One region of the Streptococcus sp. oral taxon 431 genome, then DNA from elsewhere that is predicted to be linked to it. Evidence: predicted binding sites of a transcription regulator. Region 1 holds the regulator's gene; the other holds the start of a gene.
The links. The regulator NrdR, encoded in region 1, represses ribonucleotide reductase genes. The targets are predictions, from matches to a motif close to ACACNATATATNGTGT.
Positions count from the first base shown of each region.

Region 2: nrdH (glutaredoxin-like protein NrdH) is a predicted target of NrdR. The motif match lies at 2,914-2,929, and genes of this name have one in related genera.

Region 1 covers NZ_CP014264.1:425,719-436,344, forward strand. Annotated here, with positions in the region: gene queD (6-carboxytetrahydropterin synthase QueD) at 1-354, opposite strand, end outside; gene queC (7-cyano-7-deazaguanine synthase QueC) at 354-1,007, opposite strand; gene trxA (thioredoxin) at 1,210-1,524, opposite strand; gene AXE83_RS02090 (DUF4649 family protein) at 1,539-1,760, opposite strand; gene AXE83_RS02095 (MarR family winged helix-turn-helix transcriptional regulator) at 1,857-2,237, opposite strand; gene AXE83_RS02100 (CidA/LrgA family protein) at 2,419-2,793, shown strand; gene AXE83_RS02105 (LrgB family protein) at 2,790-3,485, shown strand; gene AXE83_RS02110 (hypothetical protein) at 3,519-4,250, opposite strand; gene AXE83_RS02115 (ABC transporter ATP-binding protein) at 4,266-4,961, opposite strand; gene AXE83_RS02120 (GntR family transcriptional regulator) at 4,965-5,330, opposite strand; gene nrdR (transcriptional regulator NrdR) at 5,470-5,943, shown strand; gene AXE83_RS02130 (DnaD domain protein) at 5,944-7,110, shown strand; gene dnaI (primosomal protein DnaI) at 7,111-8,007, shown strand; gene AXE83_RS02140 (NADPH-dependent oxidoreductase) at 8,004-8,717, shown strand; gene der (ribosome biogenesis GTPase Der) at 8,731-10,041, shown strand; one part of gene AXE83_RS10430 (IS3 family transposase) at 10,229-10,626, shown strand, end outside.
Region 2 covers NZ_CP014264.1:1,100,439-1,111,064, forward strand. Annotated here, with positions in the region: gene nrdF (class 1b ribonucleoside-diphosphate reductase subunit beta) at 1-180, opposite strand, end outside; gene nrdE (class 1b ribonucleoside-diphosphate reductase subunit alpha) at 354-2,513, opposite strand; gene nrdH (glutaredoxin-like protein NrdH) at 2,582-2,800, opposite strand; gene AXE83_RS05155 (phosphocarrier protein HPr) at 3,164-3,427, shown strand; gene ptsP (phosphoenolpyruvate--protein phosphotransferase) at 3,432-5,165, shown strand; gene udk (uridine kinase) at 5,291-5,929, shown strand; gene AXE83_RS05170 (ECF transporter S component) at 6,130-6,693, opposite strand; gene coaC (phosphopantothenoylcysteine decarboxylase) at 6,677-7,228, opposite strand; gene coaB (phosphopantothenate--cysteine ligase) at 7,240-7,929, opposite strand; gene AXE83_RS05185 (hypothetical protein) at 8,071-9,270, shown strand; gene AXE83_RS05190 (hypothetical protein) at 9,251-10,626, shown strand, end outside.

The DNA.
Region 1 (10,626 bases):
TGGCAACTCTTGGCTCATGGTTTGGAAAATCCAGTAAACCATATTTTCAGCAGTCGTATTCATGTAGGGCAGGGTTTCATTGAGATAGCGATGATCTAGGTGGGGCTCTAAGTAGTCCTTGTAGATAGCTTTGATGTCTCCGAAATCGTAGGTCATGCCACGTTCATCTAAAAATCCACTGACAGCGATTTGCAGATGATAGGTATGACCGTGCAGGGATTTGCATTTTCCTTCATAGTGAAAGAGGTGGTGGGCAGCATCAAAGGTAAATTCTTTTGAGACTAAGGTTCTGTGAGGATTGTAGACAAGAGATTCCCCAGTTTCTTGTTTGATTTCTTTGGGGGCAAAAAACATCAGGCCTCTCCTTTCTGAGAGAGATAAACCTCTAAACCATGTTGGCGTAGATGGCAGGCAGGACAATCTCCACAACCAGTACCAATAATCCCGTTGTAGCAGGTCAAGGTCTTCTCACGAACGTAGTCAAAGGCACCGAGTTGGTCAGCCAATTCCCAAGTTTCAGCCTTGTCTAGCCACATGAGAGGCGTTTGGATTACAAAGTCGTAATCCATGGCAAGGTTGAGCGTCACATTGAGTGATTTGACAAAGACATCCCGACAGTCAGGATAGCCTGAGAAGTCTGTTTCGCACACTCCTGTCACGATATCCGCAATTTCACGCTGCTTGGCAAGAACTGCAGCAAAGGACAGAAAGAGGTGATTGCGACCGTCAACGAAGGTATTAGGCACCTCTCCTTCTTTTTGCTCAATTTCTAGATCTGAAGTCAAGGCATTTTCAGTAATTTGTCCTAGTAGAGACATATCTAGGATATGATGACGAATTCCTTGTTCCTCAGCGATTTCTTTAGCCACTTGAATTTCGAGATGGTGACGTTGGCCATAGGCAAAGGTAACGACTTCGACCTTTTCATAGTGTTGCTTGGCCCAGAAAAGGCAGGTTGTTGAATCTTGACCGCCACTAAAGACGACCAAGGCTGATTGACGTTTCATAGTACTCCTTCCAAAATGGGAAATGTTCAGAGCACGCAAAAAGCTCCCTAGAGGGAGCTAAAAAATACCAAGTAGAGGTTTTTTTTAGCGATGGCATGTCCCAAACATCGTGATATTCTAGTTACAGTCTAGCATATTTTTTGAAAAATGGCAAAGGACAAGAAAAAAGAGACCAAATGAATGCACTTGGTCTCTAGTATGATTAACTCAATTCAGCAACGATAGCTTTGATTTGTTCTGATGTATGAACACCAGCAACTTGTTTAACCACTTGTCCATCTTTTTTGAAAAGAAGAGTAGGGATAGACATGATACCGAATGAACGAGCTGTGTTTGGGTTTTCATCAACGTCCATTTTAACGATCTTCAAGACATCTTCTGAAAGTTCTTCAGACAATTTATCCAAGATTGGACTTTGCATACGACATGGACCACACCAAGTTGCCCAGAAGTCAACCAAGACCAATCCGTCTTTAGTTTCTTGTTCAAATGTTGCGTCTGTAATTGCTTTTGCCATAGTATTTCTCCTTTTTAGTTATATTGGCTTAAATCTTGTTTCATGAGATAGAAGAAAACATCTCCGTAAGTCCCATGGTAGTCCAAATCATGCCCCTTGTAGGTTACTTTTTGGACAGGGTAGTAGTCTGCGACACCAATCAGGCAGGCTTGTTGAGAACGTTCAAATTCTTCGTATGACTCAAAGGTCATGGTTCTCTCTTGCTTGCTGGCATCAAGATAGGTGATTTCAATCATAGGATTCTCCTTTGCTAAATCATGTTTTCATTTTACTCCTTGAAAAAAAGAATGTCAAGAAAAATGATTGCGCACGCAAGTTTTTTAAAAAATATGTTAGGCTAACCAATTAGCTTTTGTCTCTAAGCTCTCTTCGACAGCTGTTTGTAAATAAGCCAAGGTAGTCTGTCCTTCGCTTGTCAGGCAGATAAAACTAGCTCGTTTGTCCTGGTCGCAGCATCTCCGACTAAGTAAGCCGCAGTTTTTTGCTTCTAAGCGAGCCACCATCCGTGAAACAGCACTAGGGCTCAGGTGGAGCTTGTCTGGCAAGTCGATTTGTCGTAGGGATTTGCCTTCAGCTTGATTTAGAAAGTGCAAGAGGTAAAATTCCTTGAGTGTCAAGGTTTGTTCACTCTGCTCAGCGATGGTCTCTTCTAAAATAGCTTCTAGCTCTACTTGTCTACGGTTGAAGTCAAACCATTTTTCTAAGTAAGTCATGTCCATCTCCTTTCCCTCTATAATAGTGTAATCATACTAGTGCATCTATGATGCTTGCGCACGCAATTAGTATACACCTTTTTGGATTGGATAGCAAGAAGGATGTTTCTTTTATATTTCCTTGAAATTTTCTGAAAAAAGAGTAAACTGGTATGCAGAAAGTCTATTTGTGGAGTTTACAATGAAGTTATATGTTCAGTTAATGATTCTCTTTGTGATTTCTTTAATCGGTGAAGGAATCTCCAGTTTTTTTCATTTGCCCATCCCTGGAAGTATCATCGGCTTGATTATTCTTTTTCTAGCCTTGCAGTTCAAATGGCTGCGTATTCGCCATGTCAACATGGTTGGAAATTTTCTCCTAGCTAACATGACCATTCTCTTTCTACCTCCTGCGGTTGGAATTATGGAAAAATTTGATGTGATTGCTCCCTATCTTCTGCCGATTGTCTTGATTGTCTTTTTTGCAGCAGTGATTAATATCATCTTGATTGCGCTTGTGGTTCAATTTATCAAAAAACGCTATGAAGGTGACTATGAAGAAAGAGGTGCCAAATGAGCGAATTTGTATCTAATCCCCTATTTGGGATTGCTTTATCAATCTTAGCCTATCTTGGGGGAATGATGATTTTCAGACGCTATCCTCATCCCTTAACGACTCCCTTGCTGCTGTCAGCTATTTTTATTATCATCTTTCTAAAGGTAACTGGCATTTCCTACCAAGATTACTACCAAGGTGGGGTTTATCTTAATAACTTGATTGTTCCTTCAACAGTGGCTCTAGGAATTCCCCTTTATAAGAGTTTCCACTTGATGAAGCATCATGTCAGAAGTATCTTGCTGGGGTGCTTCCTAGCTGTCATCGTCAATACCTCTTTTACAGCCTTAGTCGCAAAAATCTTTGGCATGGACTTTTTCCTAGCCATTTCCCTCTTTCCTAAGTCAGTAACGACCGCTATGGCAGTAGGGATTACAGAAAAGTTGCAGGGCTTGACTACCGTGACCCTAGTAGTTGTAGTAGCGACGGGGATTTTGACCAGCGTGATCGGCCCAACACTTCTAAAGTGGCTAAAAATAGACGATCCAGTAGCGGCTGGACTAGCCCTGGGTGGAACAGGTCACGCAGTTGGAACTGGAACGGCCTTTCGCTATGGACCAGTTGCAGGTGCTATGGGAGGACTAGCCATCGGTGTTACAGGTATTCTCTACGTATTTGTCAGTCCGATCGTAGCCAATTTGATTTTAAGTTAACGCAAAAACCCAGCTCTAGTAGCTGGGCATTTTTTATTGCAAATTAACTTTATTTTTCAAGATATAGTAAGTACCGAGGTAGAATCCAGCAATTAGGATTAAATCTGTAAAGATTTCAAATGTAAGCATCATATTGAAATTAGTATCTATGCGAAGGTTGAGACCGACAAAACCGAGCACGATCTGGATAACAATATAGGCTAAAACGGCAAGAGCTGTACGGTATTCATTAAAGAGTTGTCCGATAGAGATTGCCAAGTAGATGCAAAGGATTCCTGAAACTGTGCTGAGGATATATGAAATCAGAGATAAGCCGATACTGTCTAGGTACTGTTGGAACAAGTCTTTAAAAGTAAGCAAATCAATGAAATTAGGCTCAATGATCACAAGAATGATATAAATGCTCAGAACCAAGACTGCTGAACTGATGAGAGACCAAATGAAGGCCCCCAAGAGTTTGGCTAAGATAATCTGGTGTTCGGAAACTGGCAAGGTCAAAGTGAGATAACCTTGTCGGTCATAGACACTGCCTTTGAAGCGACGGATGATCAAAATCAAAGTTGAAATACTCAAGGTAATGATTAGTCCGCCAAAAACCAGACCTAGAAATACTAACATAATCATTTGTTGATCAGGTGTATCGATGGATTTTAGGGAACTAGCTTGAACCCCGATAAGAGCAGAAAGAGCCAACACAGCACCATAGAGGGCTAAATACCATTTGTTAACATTTTTAAATTCATAACGAACTAAATTCCAAAACATAATAATCTCCTTTAACTAGGCTTTGAACTCATGACGGAAGAGCTGGTCAATAGACTCTCCAGACTCATAGCGAATATCATCAACATTTCCTTGACGGACGACTTTTCCATCCTTTAGGAAGATAATCTCATCCAAGATTGGTTCAATGTCTGAAATCAAGTGGGTTGAAATCAAGACAGTTGAAGTTGGAGAGTAGTTGTTGATGATGGTGTTCAAGATATAGTCACGAGCTGCGGGGTCGACACCCCCGATTGGTTCATCAAGCACATATAGACGAGCATCGCGACTCATGACAAGGATCAACTGAACCTTTTCTTTGTTCCCTTTTGAGAGTTTCTTGAAACGGCTATTTTCATCGATGCCAAGGTCACGAAGAAGACCTTGAGCACGTTCCAGATTAAAATCTTGGTAGAAGGTCTTGAAATAAGTGAGAGCTTCCTTGACCTTCATTTGCTCGTTTAGATAGGTCGTATCAGGCAGATAAGAAACAATCGCTTTAGTTGCTGGGCTTGGTTCCATGCCATTGATAAGGATACGCCCTTCCTCTGGCTGTAGCAAGCCGTTGATTAGTTTAATCAAGGTTGTCTTTCCAGAACCGTTTGGGCCAAGGAGACCAACGATTTTTCCAGCTGGAATTTCAAGGGAAACATTTGTAAGAGCAGGGCTTGCTCCATAGGATTTTGACACATTTTCTAATGCTAACAAGGTCATAGTTTAAACTCCTTCAATATAATCTCTCAAAACAGTCGGTAGTTCTTCTTTTTCATAACCAAATTCTACCATGCCTGTTACAAACTGTTGCAGCTGTTCTTCTGACAGTTGCTTACGGGATTGGAGGATCAAGTCCAAATCCTCTGTGACAAAGCGTCCTGACGTCCGCTTGGTATAAACGAAGCCTTCTCTCTCCAAGTCCGATAGGGCACGCTGGATGGTGTTGGGATTAACCCCTGCCTCGCTAGCTAATTCTCTAACGGTTGGAAGCTGTTGATTGGGCTCGAGTTTATGGGAAATAATCTGCAATTTGATTTTCTCCATAATCTGCAAATAAATGGGTTTATTGTTATCAAATGTCCAAGACATCACGATCTCCTTTCTAATTACCTTTGTGTTAATTCAATAATACAACAAAACAAAAAACTTGTCAAGCCAAAAGGAGAATTATTTTGGGAATCTCTTAAAAAATGGTATAATGAAAAGAAAACGACAAGGAGGGAAAGGCATGCGTTGTCCAAAATGTGGCGCTACAAAATCAAGTGTGATCGATAGTCGCCAGGCTGAAGAAGGAAATACAATCAGAAGAAGACGTGAGTGTGAAGAGTGCCAGCATCGTTTTACAACCTATGAACGTGTTGAAGAGAGAACGCTGGTTGTGGTCAAAAAAGATGGTACACGGGAACAATTTTCAAGAGATAAAATCTTTAACGGGATTATTCGCTCAGCCCAGAAACGTCCAGTGTCTAGTGATGAGATTGGCATGGTGGTCAATCGCATCGAACAAAAACTCCGTAGTCGCAATGAAAATGAAATTCAGAGTGAGGTTATTGGTTCCTTGGTTATGGAAGAGTTGGCAGAGCTAGATGAGATTACTTATGTCCGTTTTGCCAGTGTTTACCGTAGTTTTAAGGATGTGAGTGAGCTTGAAAGCCTACTCCAGCAGATTACACAATCCTCTAAAAAGAAAAAGGAAAAATAAATGAAGCCAAATGACCGTTTTTCTTTTGTAAAGAATAATCGGGTGTCGCAAGATACCTCATCAATGGTGCAGTGCTACCTCCCGATTATCGGTCAGGAGGCGCTGAGCCTCTATCTTTATGCTGTGATTTTTTGGGATGATGGTCAAAAGGAGCATCTCTTTGCAGCCATGCTCAATCATTTGAATTTTGGGATGGATAGTCTTTTAAAGGCTTTTAAAACTCTGACAGCCATGAAATTGGTGACCCTCTATCAACAGGGGGAGTCTTATAACTTGTTACTTCATTCTCCCCTATCGACTCAAGAATTTTTACAACATACAGTTTATCGGACCTTGTTAGAAAAAATGATTGGGGATAGTGCGGTTGCAGCCATGAGACAGGAAAGTGTTGAAGGGGAACCTATCTCGGTGGCCTTGAGTCAAATCTTCCCTCAGTTATCCGAGTCTGCTAGTCAAGAAACCTCTAGCAGTCAGCCTCTAGCAGATGATTTTGATTTGGAGCATTTTCGTCAGCTCATGGCCCGTGATGGTCTTCGTTTTCAAGATGAGACTTCGGATGTTTTGGCCTTGTTTGCAATAGCAGACGAGCAGAGGTGGACTTGGTTTGAAACTTATCAAGTAGCCAAAGCGACAGCAATGTCGCAAGTGATTTCTGTCAAACGCATCCGTGAAAAGATAGCGCAAAAGCCTGTGACTTCTGACTTTAGTCCCAAGGAGGCAACCATTATCCGAGAGGCTAAGAGAAAGACAGCCTTGCAGTTCCTTGCTGAGATTAAGCAGACCCGCAAGGGAAGTATTACTCAGACTGAACGGGACCTGCTCCAGCAGATGGCTGCCTTGGGCTTGCTGGATGAAGTGATTAATGTTATCTTGCTCCTGACCTTTAATAAGGTTGATTCGGCCAATATCAATGAAAAATACGCCATGAAGGTAGCTAATGACTACGCCTATCAAAATATCCGTAGTGCTGAGGAGGCTGTCCTCCGAATTCGTGAACGTGGCCAAAAAGCAAAAACGCAAAAGCAGAATCAGACTGCCCCAGCAAAAACCAATGTGCCTAAATGGAGCAATCCTGAATATAAGAATGAAACTAGCGAAGAAACTCGCTTAGAACTAGAACGTAAGAAAAAAGAAATGTTAGCTCGATTAGAAAAAGGAGGAGACTAGATGGAAAGTGTCGGAGACGTGCTCAAGCGTCAACCAAGCCGATTTCAGTATCAGGATTTAGTCCAGCAAATTGTGAAGGACCCTGATGTTGCAGCCTTTATCCAGAAAGAATCACTCAGTCAGGAGGAGTTAAACCGTAGTATTTCCAAGTTTAACCAATACATCACTGAGAGAGATAAGTTCCTCCGAGGAGATACAGACTATATCGCGCGTGGCTACAAACCTATCCTAGTCATGAACCATGGCTATGCAGATGTCTCTTATGAAGAGACTCCAGAGCTAATTGCAGCAGAAAAAGAAGCGGCGATTAAAAACCGTCTCAAGCTAATCAATCTTCCAGCTAGTCTCAAGAAGGCTAGTTTAGCTCAAGTAGACTTGGATGATTTGGGGCGCTTGCCAGTTTTTGAAAAGCTCCTAGCCTTTGTGGAGCAATATCCAGCTATTCGAAAAGGTCTCTACTTATATGGAGACTTTGGTGTGGGTAAAAGTTTCATGGTGGCTGCCCTAGCCCATGATTTGTCAGAAAAACGTGGTGTTTCATCAACGCTCCTCCACTATCCGAGCTTTGTCATCGATGTCAAAAATGCCATCGGTGATGGCAATGTCAAGACCTTGGTGGATGAGATTAAGCTTGCTGAAGTCTTGATTTTGGATGATATTGGTGCTGAGCAATCAACAGCTTGGGTGCGTGACGAGATCCTGCAGGTCATTCTCCAATATCGTATGCAGGAAGATTTGCCAACCTTTTTTACCTCCAACTTCAACTTTGAAGATTTGGAGAAGCATTTCGCTAAAGGGAAAAACGGAAATGACGAAACCTGGGAAGCTAGACGCGTCATGGAACGCATTCGTTATTTAGCAGAGGAAACAAGACTTGAAGGAGAAAATCGCCGATGACAGAAACAATCAAAGTAATGAAAGCTCACACTTCCGTGCGCAGATTTAAGGAGCAAGAGATTCCCCAAGCAGACTTAAATGAGATTTTGACAGCTGCCCAAATGGCTTCTTCTTGGAAAAATTTCCAATCCTACTCGGTCATTCTTGTCAGAAGTCAAGAAAAGAAGGACGCCTTATTTGAGCTAGTTCCTCAGGAAGCGATTCGCCAGTCTGCAGCATTTTTACTTTTTGTTGGTGATCTAAACCGTGCAGAAAAAGGGGCTCGTCTTCATACGGATGTTTTCCAACCTCAAGGGGTGGAAGGACTCCTCATCACTTCAGTAGATGCGGCTTTGGCTGGACAAAATGCCTTGCTTGCGGCAGAAAGCTTAGGCTATGGTGGAGTGATTATCGGTTTGGTGCGTTACAAGTCTGTTGAGTTAGCAGAATTGTTCAAGCTTCCTGACTATACCTATCCAGTCTTTGGGATTGCACTCGGTGTGCCAAATCAACAGCATGATGTAAAACCAAGACTGCCCCTAGAGAATGTTGTCTTTGAGGAAGAATACCAAGAACAGTCAACTGAGGCAATTAAAGCCTATGACCGTGTACAGACTGAATATGCAGGTGCGCGTGCGACTACCACTTGGAGTCAACGTTTAGCGGAGCAATTCGGCAATCCAGAACCAAGCTCGACTCGAGAAAATCTTGAGCAGAAGAAGTTATTGTAGAAAGTGAGAAAACATGGCCTTACCAACTGTTGCCATTGTAGGGCGTCCCAATGTTGGGAAATCAACCCTATTTAACCGTATCGCGGGAGAACGCATCTCAATCGTAGAAGATATTGAAGGTGTAACGCGAGATCGTATCTATGCCACAGGTGAGTGGCTCAATCGTTCTTTTAGTATGATTGATACTGGGGGTATCGATGATGTCGATGCGCCTTTCATGGAACAAATCAAGCACCAGGCAGAAATTGCCATGGAAGAAGCTGATGTTATCGTCTTTGTCGTGTCTGGTAAAGAAGGAATTACAGATGCGGACGAATACGTTGCCCGTAAACTTTATAAAACTCATAAACCAGTCATCTTAGCCGTTAACAAGGTGGACAATCCAGAGATGCGAAATGATATCTATGATTTCTATGCTCTTGGATTGGGTGAACCGCTGCCTATCTCATCTGTTCACGGTATCGGGACAGGGGATGTGCTGGATGCTATTGTGGAAAACCTCCCACATGAAGTTGAAGAAGAAAATCCAGATGTTATTAAATTCAGCTTGATTGGTCGTCCAAATGTTGGAAAATCTAGCTTGATTAATGCCATTTTGGGAGAAGATCGCGTCATTGCCAGCCCTGTTGCTGGTACCACTCGTGATGCCATTGATACCCATTTTACAGATGCTGACGGTCAAGAGTTTACCATGATTGATACGGCTGGTATGCGTAAGTCAGGTAAAGTCTATGAAAATACTGAGAAATACTCGGTTATGCGTGCTATGCGTGCTATTGACCGTTCAGATGTAGTTTTGATGGTTCTCAATGCCGAGGAAGGTATTCGTGAGTATGACAAGCGTATCGCTGGATTTGCCCACGAAGCTGGTAAAGGGATGATTATCGTGGTCAATAAGTGGGATACTCTTGAAAAAGATAACCACACCATGAAAAACTGGGAAGAGGATATCCGTGAGCAGTTTCAATACCTGCCTTACGCACCGATTATCTTTGTTTCAGCTTTGACCAAGCAACGTCTCCACAAGTTGCCTGAGATGATTAAGCAAATCAGCGAGAGTCAAAATACCCGTATTCCATCAGCTGTCTTGAATGATGTGATTATGGATGCTATCGCCATCAACCCAACACCGACAGACAAAGGAAAACGCCTCAAAATCTTCTATGCGACCCAAGTTGCAACCAAACCACCAACCTTTGTCATCTTTGTCAACGAAGAAGAGCTCATGCACTTCTCTTACTTGCGTTTCTTGGAAAATCAAATCCGCAAGGCCTTTGTCTTTGAAGGAACACCGATTCACCTAATTGCAAGAAAACGGAAATAGTGATTATAAAAAAACGGTAGAACATCAAGACTTGTTCTACCACTTATCTACCCCACCAAATCATTTACAAAAGATGTGAATAGGATTTGATTTGTAGTATATTATTGAAATAGAAAAAGGATGGAATGATTTTGAACTGCACCCCAAAAGTTAGACATAAAAATCTAACTTTTGGGGTGTTTTTATTATGAAATTAACTTATGAAGATAAAGTTCAAATATATGAATTAAGAAAGAAAGGAGAGAGCTTTAGACAACTTTCAAATCAATTTGGGATAAACATTTCTAATCTTCAGTACATGATTAAATTGATTAATCGTTATGGAATAGAAATCGTCAAAAAAGGAAAGAATTGTTACTATTCTTCTGAACTAAAACAAGAGATCATTGATAAAGTTCTTCTTGAGGGACGTTCACAAATTAGGGTGTCTCTGGATTATGCTCTTCCAAGTAGTGGATTACTTTCGAATTGGCTGGCACAATATAAGAAAAACGGGTATACTATTGTTGAGAAAACAAGAGGGAGACCGCCTAAAATGGGATGTAAGCCAAAGAAGAGATTTGAAGATATGACAGAATTAGAACG
Region 2 (10,626 bases), 670 kb from region 1:
TCCAAAAACTTTACCAACAAGGTCTTTTTCCTTGTTAGAAAGCTTTCTCCAGTCATCTAGGTCATTTGACAAGGGAATACGCGTATCGAGCCAGAACTGCTCAGTCAGTTTTTCCCAGGTTGATTTGTCAATGACATCTTCGATGGCATTCCAGTTAATGGCTTTGTAGTAAGTTTTCATTTGAAATCTCTTTCTGTGTGTAGTAATACGATAACGTAATCATTCTTATTTTATCATAATTCTATACTATAATCGAACAAAAAGTCGGAAGCCCGACTTTTATATTCTTACATGATTTTATCAGCAAAATACGTTTAATGGATTAAGTAAATGTAATTTTTTTGAGAGTTGAATTAAATCACACAGCTTTCACATTGGTTAGCACCGACTTCTCCACCATCATCTGTAAAGGTACGGACGTAGTAGATAGACTTGATACCTTTGTTGAAGGCATAGTTACGAAGGATAGACAAGTCACGTGTCGTTTGTTTGTTTTCTTTCTTCCATTCGTAAAGGCCTGTTGGAATATCACTACGCATGAAGAGTGTGAGTGAAATTCCTTGGTCAACGTGCTCGGTTGCAGCAGCATAAACATCAATGACCTTACGCATATCCATGTCATAAGCAGAAGTGTAGTAAGGAATTGTTTCTGTTGACAAACCAGCAGCAGGATAGTAAATCTTACCGATTTTCTTCTCTTGGCGTTCTTCGATACGTTGCGTAATTGGGTGGATAGAAGCAGAAACATCGTTGATGTAACTGATAGAACCATTTGGCGCTACAGCAAGGCGATTTTGGTGGTAAAGTCCATCTGCTTTAACTTTATCACGAAGTTCAGCCCAGTCGGCAGCAGTAGGGATAAAGATATCTTTGAAGAGTTCTTTAACACGGTCTGATTTTGGAAGGAATTCGCCAGTCAAATACTTATCAAAGTAGCTACCGTTGGCATAATCTGATTTTTCAAAGTTGTGGAAGGTGATACCTCGTTCACGCGCGAGGTTATTAGATTCTACCAAGGTCCAGTAGTTCATAAGCATAAAGTAGATACTAGTAAACTCAACAGACTCAGGGGATCCATACTCAATCAGTTGTTGGGCAAGGTAACTGTGAAGTCCCATGGCACCAAGACCAAAAGTATGAGCTTGGCTATTTCCATGATCAATCGTAGGTACAGCTACGATGTGTGAACTATCTGTAACGAAAGTAAGGGCACGGACCATGGCGCGGATAGAACGACCAAAGTCAGGTGAAGTCATCATGTTTACTACGTTTGTTGAACCGAGATTACATGAAACATCAGTACCCATTTTTAGGAATTCTTGCGCATCGTTGATAAGACTTGGTTCTTGCACTTGGAGAATCTCAGAACACAAGTTACTCATGATAATCTTACCATCAACTGGATTTGCACGGTTAGCAGTATCAATGTTGACGACATAAGGATAACCAGATTCTTGTTGCAATTTAGAAATTTCAGTTTCCAAATCACGCGCCTTGATTTTTGTCTTACGGATATTTGGATTTGCGACTAGCTCATCGTATTTTTCAGTGATGTCGATGTAGTTGAACGGCACACCGTATTCAAGCTCAACAGAGTATGGGCTGAAAAGGTACATTTCTTCATTTTTGCGAGCCAATTCGTAGAATTTATCTGGTACCACAACACCAAGTGAGAGAGTCTTGACACGAACTTTTTCATCGGCATTTTCCTTCTTAGTTGAAAGGAAGGCGATAATGTCTGGGTGGAAGACATTGAGGTAAACAACCCCAGCACCTTGACGTTGACCCAATTGGTTTGAGTAAGAGAAGCTGTCTTCGAAAAGCTTCATAACTGGTACGACACCAGAAGCAGCACCCTCATACCCTTTGATAGGTGCTCCAGCTTCACGAAGGTTGCTGAGGGAAATTCCCACGCCACCACCGATACGTGAAAGTTGAAGAGCTGAGTTGATAGAACGTCCGATAGAGTTCATATCATCGGTTACCTGGATCAAGAAGCAAGATACCAACTCACCACGACGCGCACGGCCTGCATTCAAGAAAGAAGGAGTAGCAGGTTGATAACGTTGGTGGATGATTTCGTTGGCAATATCGATAGCAATCGCTTCATCACCATCTGCGAAATAAAGGGCGTTAAAGAAGACGCGGTCTTCCATGCTTTCAAGATAGTACTCCCCATCATTAGTTTTCAAAGCATACTGATTATAGAATTTATAGGCAGCCATGAAAGATTTAAATTGGAAGTTTTGATCCTTAATAAATTGATGCAGTTCTTCCAAAAATTCTGGACGGTATTTCTTGATAAATGCTGTCTCAATGTAGTTATGCTCAATGAGGAAGTTGATCTTATCCGTAATTGAGTTAAAAACCATTGTATTTGGTACAACATTTTCTTTAAAGAAGGCTTCTAAAGCTTCTTTGTCTTTGTGAAGCATGATTTGTCCATTAACAGGACGGTTAATTTCGTTGTTAAGACGGAAGTAAGTCACATCTTCAAGTTGTTTTAATCCCATAAAAAATCCTTTATCTAATTACAAAAGAAAGGCTTCTAAGGTAGACATAGAAGCTTTAGTCCTGATTCTTAAGCAAGTTGTTTGAGTTTACCTGGTTGGAAACCAGAGAAAACTTCTGTCGGTGTCTGAATAATAGGAGCAGCACTAAAGCCAAGCTCTTTTACTTGATCAATGTATTCAGGTTGTTCATCAAGATTGATTTCTTTATATTCAACATTATTACTGTCTAAAAAACGTTTCGTCATTTTACATTGGACACAGTTGTTTTTAGAATATACGGTTACCATTTCTGTAACTCCTTTTAAAAAAATTATTACTTTCTTAGTATATCAGAAAAAAAAACTTTGTCAACTTTCTAAAACTAAATCTTGTGTACTTGTTTTACTGATTTTACCAACAAACACAATATATAGTGTAGGGTTGAAAAATAACTAAAGAAAAATCAATGATTTCATTATAGACGTCTTAATAAAAACTACATACTGTGTTTTGTTAAATTTAATAGAAGATTTTCAGCAAGTTATCTGAAAGGAAATTGAAGAAAGTCCATAAAATACTTGAAAAATATCAATGAAGGTGATATAATACTAAATTGTAAGGGTTATCAGATATGTAACTCAACAAGAAAACTATTAAAGGAGAGTCAAACTATGGCTTCTAAAGATTTCCACGTAGTGGCAGAAACAGGTATTCACGCACGTCCAGCAACATTGTTGGTACAAACTGCTAGCAAATTTGCTTCAGATATCACTCTTGAGTACAAAGGTAAATCAGTTAACCTTAAATCTATCATGGGTGTAATGAGCCTTGGTGTTGGTCAAGGTGCTGACGTTACAATCACTGCTGAAGGTGCAGACGCTGATGACGCTATCGCTGCAATCTCAGAAACAATGGAAAAAGAAGGATTGGCATAAGGAAATGACAGAAATGCTTAAAGGAATCGCAGCATCTGACGGTGTTGCAGTTGCAAAAGCATATCTACTCGTTCAACCGGATTTATCATTCGAGACTGTTACAGTCGAAGATACAAATGCAGAAGAGGCTCGTTTGGATGTTGCTCTTGAAGCTTCTCAAAACGAGCTTTCTCTTATCCGCGAGAAGGCTGTAGGTACGCTTGGTGAAGAAGCGGCACAAGTATTTGACGCCCACTTGATGGTTCTTGCTGACCCTGAATTGATTGGTCAAATCAAAGAAACTATCCGTGCTAAGAAAGTGAATGCAGAAGCAGGTCTGAAAGAAGTTACAGACATGTTTATCACAATCTTTGAAGGCATGGAAGACAACCCATACATGCAAGAACGTGCAGCGGATATCCGCGACGTAACAAAACGTGTATTGGCTAACCTCCTTGGTAAAAAATTGCCAAACCCAGCTTCTATCAATGAAGAAGTGATCGTGATCGCTCACGACTTGACTCCATCTGATACAGCTCAATTGGACAAAAACTTTGTAAAAGCTTTTGTAACAAACATTGGTGGTCGTACAAGTCACTCAGCTATCATGGCTCGTACACTTGAAATCGCTGCAGTTTTGGGTACAAATAATATCACTGAAATCGTTAAAGATGGTGACCTACTTGCTGTTAATGGTATTACAGGTGAAGTGATTATCAACCCTACTGAAGAACAAGCAGCTGAATTCAAAGCAGCTGGTGAAGCTTACGCTCAACAAAAAGCTGAGTGGGCACTCTTGAAAGATGCTCAAACAGTTACTGCTGACGGTAAACACTTCGAATTGGCAGCAAACATTGGTACTCCAAAAGACGTTGAAGGTGTTAATGACAATGGTGCAGAAGCTGTCGGTCTTTACCGTACAGAGTTCTTGTACATGGATTCTCAAGACTTCCCAACTGAAGACGAGCAGTACGAAGCATACAAGGCTGTTCTTGAAGGAATGAACGGTAAACCAGTTGTTGTCCGTACAATGGATATCGGTGGTGACAAGGAACTTCCTTACTTCGATATGCCTCATGAAATGAACCCATTCCTTGGATTCCGTGCACTTCGTATCTCTATCTCTGAAACTGGAGATGCAATGTTCCGCACTCAAATCCGTGCTCTTCTTCGTGCTTCTGTACACGGTCAATTGCGTATCATGTTCCCAATGGTTGCGCTTTTGAAAGAATTCCGTGCAGCTAAAGCAGTATTCGATGAAGAAAAAGCAAACCTTCTTGCTGAAGGTGTTGCAGTTGCGGATGACATCCAAGTTGGTATCATGATTGAAATTCCTGCGGCAGCTATGCTTGCAGACCAATTTGCAAAAGAAGTAGACTTCTTCTCAATTGGTACAAACGACTTGATCCAATACACAATGGCTGCTGATCGTATGAACGAGCAAGTTTCATACCTTTACCAACCATACAACCCATCAATCCTTCGTTTGATCAATAACGTTATCAAAGCAGCTCACGCTGAAGGTAAATGGGCTGGTATGTGTGGTGAGATGGCTGGTGACCAAACAGCTGTTCCACTTCTTGTCGGAATGGGCTTGGATGAGTTCTCTATGTCAGCTACATCTGTACTTCGTACACGTAGCTTGATGAAGAAACTTGACACTGCTAAAATGCAAGAATACGCTAACCGTGCTCTTACTGAATGTTCAACAATGGAAGAAGTTCTTGAACTATCTAAAGAATACGTTGACTTCGATTAATCAATTACAAATCCTTGTAGCTTCTAGCTATGAGGACTTTTTCTTCTCTTTTTGTAGAAAACTCCATCTGTAAAATTTATCAAAAATATGGTAAAATAGACAAGGGAAAATACAAGGAGGCTACAATGCAAAATAGACCAATCATTATCGGAGTAACAGGGGGATCTGGAGGAGGAAAGACAAGCGTATCTAAAGCAATCTTATCGCATTTTCCAAATGAGAAAATAGCTATGATTGAGCATGATTCCTACTATAAAGATCAATCACATCTAACCTTTGAAGAACGTATCAAGACCAACTACGACCACCCTTTTGCTTTTGATACTGATTTGATGATTGCGCAAATCAAAGAGTTGTTGGCAGGACGTCCAGTTGATATTCCTACCTACGACTATGCTGCCCATACCAGAAGTTCTAAAACCTATCGTCAAGAACCCCAAGATGTCTTTATCGTAGAAGGAATCTTGGTTTTGGAGGACAAACGTCTTCGTGATTTGATGGATATCAAGATTTTCGTAGATACAGATGATGATGTCCGTATCATTCGTCGTATTAAGCGTGATATGGAAGAACGTGGTCGTAGTTTAGATAGCGTTATTAACCAGTATCTTGGTGTAGTGAAACCCATGTATCATCAATTTATCGAGCCAACAAAGCGTTATGCAGATATCGTTATTCCAGAAGGAGTGACCAATACAGTAGCTATTGATTTGTTAACAACAAAGATTGAAAAGATTTTAGAAGAAGCACGTCTTGCCCAATAATAAGCAGATAAAAAGGCTGTGGGAAAGTAAAGATTTTATCAAGATTGAACCTTTTTCTCATATCCGTGAATCTTTACAATCATGCTTTTAGATAGAGAAAAATATTGTTTCAAAGGATTTTTTGACTCTTTAAAATTCACTAAATGCTGGAGTAGAGTTTCAGCGCAAATAAAAATCGAGGTCGGGATTTTCCCGACCTCTTATTTTTTGATTTTTTCAAGTCTCGGAACAATAACTAGGGTGAGTATTGCTGAGATAATCAGTTCTGCGATAGAGTTTGTTGAGATAACAGTAGCTAATAGTTTTTGGATATTTCCGTCAAAAACATTTCCAAAAAGGAAGAAGATACCGCCTAGTACAAATACAGTATTGGTAAGTGAACCGAGAGCTCCCGCAAAGATAAGCCCCGCCTTGTTTCTGAGGAGTTTATAGACAAAGTATGGTGTCAAACCGATTAAGATACGAGGAATAATAGCAATAGCAAGTGAAGCTAGATTCCCATTTGGTACAAAAGGAGAGAAGAGGTAGCTAGTTGGGAGAATAGTGATCGTATTGACAGTCAAGCTAATCATTCCCATCAAGAAACCTAAGATAGCCCCAATCCGTGGTCCGTAGATGATACTAGCAATGATGACCGGGATATGGACAATGGTTGGTTTAATTGGAAATGGCAAGACATTAAAGACAATAGAGCTCAGCAAATGAATGACAATCATGCTGGCAAAAAAGATAGCAATAGGAGCAATATTAGAGCGTTTGTTCATGAAGTTTTTCCTTTATCTGTTGTAAAATAGTATCAAGATCAGCGAGAGCACCACGTCCCACATCGCCACAGGCCAGTAGGGACTCTTTTGGAGCAATAATTGAATAACCATAAGTTTCTAAAGTTTTTAAGTTTGTTTGAGTTGCTGGATGGTCATACATTTTGGTATTCATAGCAGGTGCCACTAGTTTTGGAATATAGTGGGGCAAGGCAAGAGCAGTAGAGGTTACCATGTTGTCGGCAAAACCATATGCTACTTTTGCAATCGTATTAGCAGTAGCAGGGGCAAGGATAAACAAATCTGTTTCTTTGCCAAGTTCGATATGATTGACTTTGTCAGGATAAGGTTCCTGCATAACATCCAGATGTACCGTATTTTGAGATAGGACTTGAAGGGATAAAGGTTGGATAAAGGCAGTCGCAGCCTGGGTCATAAGTACCGTAACAGAATGCCCCTGTTTCTTCAAGTTACTAACCAAATCAGCAGCCTTGTAAGAAGCAATAGAGCCTGTAACAGCGAGTGTAATACGAGCCATAATTTTCCTTTCTAACAGTCAAATCCTTGAATTTTTTCCACTAACAAGTCAGCAATTTCTTGTTTGTGGGTAGCAATCTGATAATCATTCTTTTCAACTAGGTAAGCCAGGTGTTGATCAGCATTAATCTGAGTGAGGTCATTAGCGACAATCAAGTCAGCTTGATTCTTTTCAAGACTTTCTCTAGCGATTTGAATCAGATGCTCCTTGGTAACATCGACAAGCAGTTTAAAGCCGATGAGATGAATATTGGGGTTCCATTCTTTGACAAGAGCAATAATTTTTGGATTTTTCTTGAGAAATAGGACTTGCACCTCATCCTTTGAGGAGATCTTTGTTTCCATATTTTTCTTATGCAAAAACTCACTTAAATCTTGGCTTGCTTGAACTTGGTCAAGACCAGTCATGTAAACAGGACTATAGTCAGAGACTGCCATGGAATGAATCAAAACTTGATAATCAGGAACAATCCGTTTCATCTCTCGAAGTAAACCGGAAGAGTCTTTGATTTCAATGATGGATAAATTTGAGTGTGGAGCTGGTTTTAAGGCTTGTTGCGTAGTAATCAGACAGACCTGATGCCCAGCCTTTAGTAAAGCCTCAGTTATTACTTTACCAAGTCTACCGGTAGAGTGGTTGGTAATGGAGCGAACTCTATCAATGGCTTCGCTTGTACCACCAGATGTAACTAAAATTTTCATAGAACTATTGTACAAAAAAATGAGCAGTAAGTAAAATGAAAGCGATAAAATATAACTAAACTTTATAACTATATTATTATTGACAATTAATTTAAGATATAAGATAATTATTTTAGTTATATATGTAAAGGGGAAGCAGTTATGGACTTTTTTAAATTTGCAGATAATATGGTTAAAGAAGCTAGTAAAGTAATTGATGATGCTAGTAAGACAACCAGTAGCGTACTTAATGAAGCTGGAAAAGCTTTAGATAGCGCTGGGAAAGTTACAGGAGATTTATTATCAGATTCTGTAAAAGTAATAGGAGATGTATCAAATAAGATAGGAAATGTTGTTTCAGACGTTTCAGGTCAAGCTGCTACAGTAGCGAATGATACTGTTCAACAAGTAACAGAGGTGACAACTAGCACAATCAATCAAGCTGGAAAAGTTGCAACTGAAGCAAAATCGCAAATTGATTCAATAGATCTTTTTAATGGTAAACTAAGGTCCGAAGCTGTTGAGAACTATCATGAATCTATTCAAACATATAATGAAAAAGCCACAGATCTAACGAATAAATCGACTGAGCTTTATAAAACTAGAGACAAGGCGATTAAAGTTGTAAAAATTGTTGAAGAGAGAATTAGTAAATTAGCAAATAAACCGAAAGAATTTGAAACAAAGTTAGAAGAAATAATTGTTGAAATACAGAATTTCGAAGATAAACAGTTAGCTATTACTCAGGCAATCAAAGAAGCAGAATTAGCCAGCGGTAGTACGGCAGCTACAGCTTCTTTAAGTGCTTTAGGTGTGACAGTCGCAACTTTAGGTCCTACTGCCGCTATGGGAGTCGCAACTACTTTTGGTGTCGCATCGACAGGAACAGCAATTTCTAGTTTGACAGGTGCAGCAGCAAATAGTGCGGCATTAGCTTGGTTAGGTGGAGGCAGTATAGCCACAGGCGGAGGCGGTGTTGCTGCAGGTAATGCCTTTCTAGCTATGGCGGGGCCTGTTGGTTGGGGGATTGCTGGCTTAATGTTAACAGCGTCTGTCGGAGCAGGTGTTTTTGCTAATAAAAAAAACGAAGAAGTAGCTAAAGAAGCGCTTGATGAACAAAAGAAAATTGAGTTATTAATTAGACAAACTGAAAAATCAATAATAGAAATTAGTGAATTAATTAATTTAATTGAAAAGCAAACTGAGGGGATTTACTTTGCTAATCTTTCATTAATTGGAAATGATTATAATTTATTTACCGATGATGAAAAGTATCAAGCAGGTAGTTTGGTAAATTCAACCCTTTCTCTGACTGAAATGATCAATAAGGAAATTAAAGTAAATGATGGTTCAAGTTGCTAATAGAGCATTCTATCAAGGTATTGGAGCATATGTAAATTGTCTTAATAATCTTAGAATTCAAGACTTACAAATTGCTATGAAAATGATTGAGGATGAAGCTCGACAGGTCATTTTAAACAAGGACAATGCCTCTAAAATTCTAAACTATGCTAGAGATAACATTGAAGACGTTATTCTAAGGAATCGTGGAGGTAAGTACGGCGGTCACGGTTTTATTGCTGAATTCGCAGAAGCAGGTATTGTAAATGCTAGGAGAGCTTTTGAAGGATTAAATCCTATTGTAAAAGTATTGAATGATAATGGACCAGCCGATTTATTAATTGGCAGAAATACCATTCAAATGAAGTTTTATAATAATTTACGTGATGAATTAGCTCAATCATTTCATTACAGTGAAAAAATGAAAATGATGTTTCCAAAAGATCACGTGTTAGTATACGAAAAAATTATGACTGGCGCCAAAGAAGTTGAATTTAATGGTAAAAGATTGTCTATTAAACAAATTACGGATATACGACAAATGATTAATGATATTACTAAAAGCAAGGGACTTACTTCATATAAATCTTGGATGAAATCATCTGTTTTAAATTATGATGATGCTCAAAAAAATTCAATTAACCCTCTTTTAGATTTTGAAGAGAAGAATATTCGTAAAACACTTAGACTGAAACAACAAGAATTAAATAAAAAAAGATTAGTAGCACAAAAAAAAGCATTACCAAATATAAAAGAAGCTAATAGGGTTGCAAAAAATGCAGCACTTCTACAAGGTGGTTTCTCTTTAATATTTAGTATATATAATAAGTATTCTGATGGTAAAAATATCTTCGAATTTGAACGAGATGACTGGGAGGATTGTGGGCTGGAAGCTTTAGAAGGTTCTGTTAAAGGAGCAATCTCCGGATATGCTATATATGGACTTACTAATGTTTGCAAAATGAGTGCTCCTAATGCAAGTGCATTTGTAACAGCAAGTTACGGCATAGTAGATATTATTACTAAATTTAGAACAAATGAGATTACTGAGGATGAATTTATAAATTTTATAACTATCAATACATTGGATACAACATTAGCGACAATTGGTTCATGTGTTGGTCAAACACTTATTCCTGTCCCTGTCTTAGGAGCAGTAGTAGGTTCAATTGCTACTTCAATAATTTGGGAAATAGGTAAAGGGATTTTAAGTGATAGGGAGCAGGAATTAATTCAAAATTACAGGGAAAACTTAGATAACCATATCAAAAACTTAGATGATAAATACAAGATTATTTTTAATGATATTATAGATAAATATCATAAACTAGGACGATTACAGGATTACTCATTTGATTTATCACTCAATACTCGTCT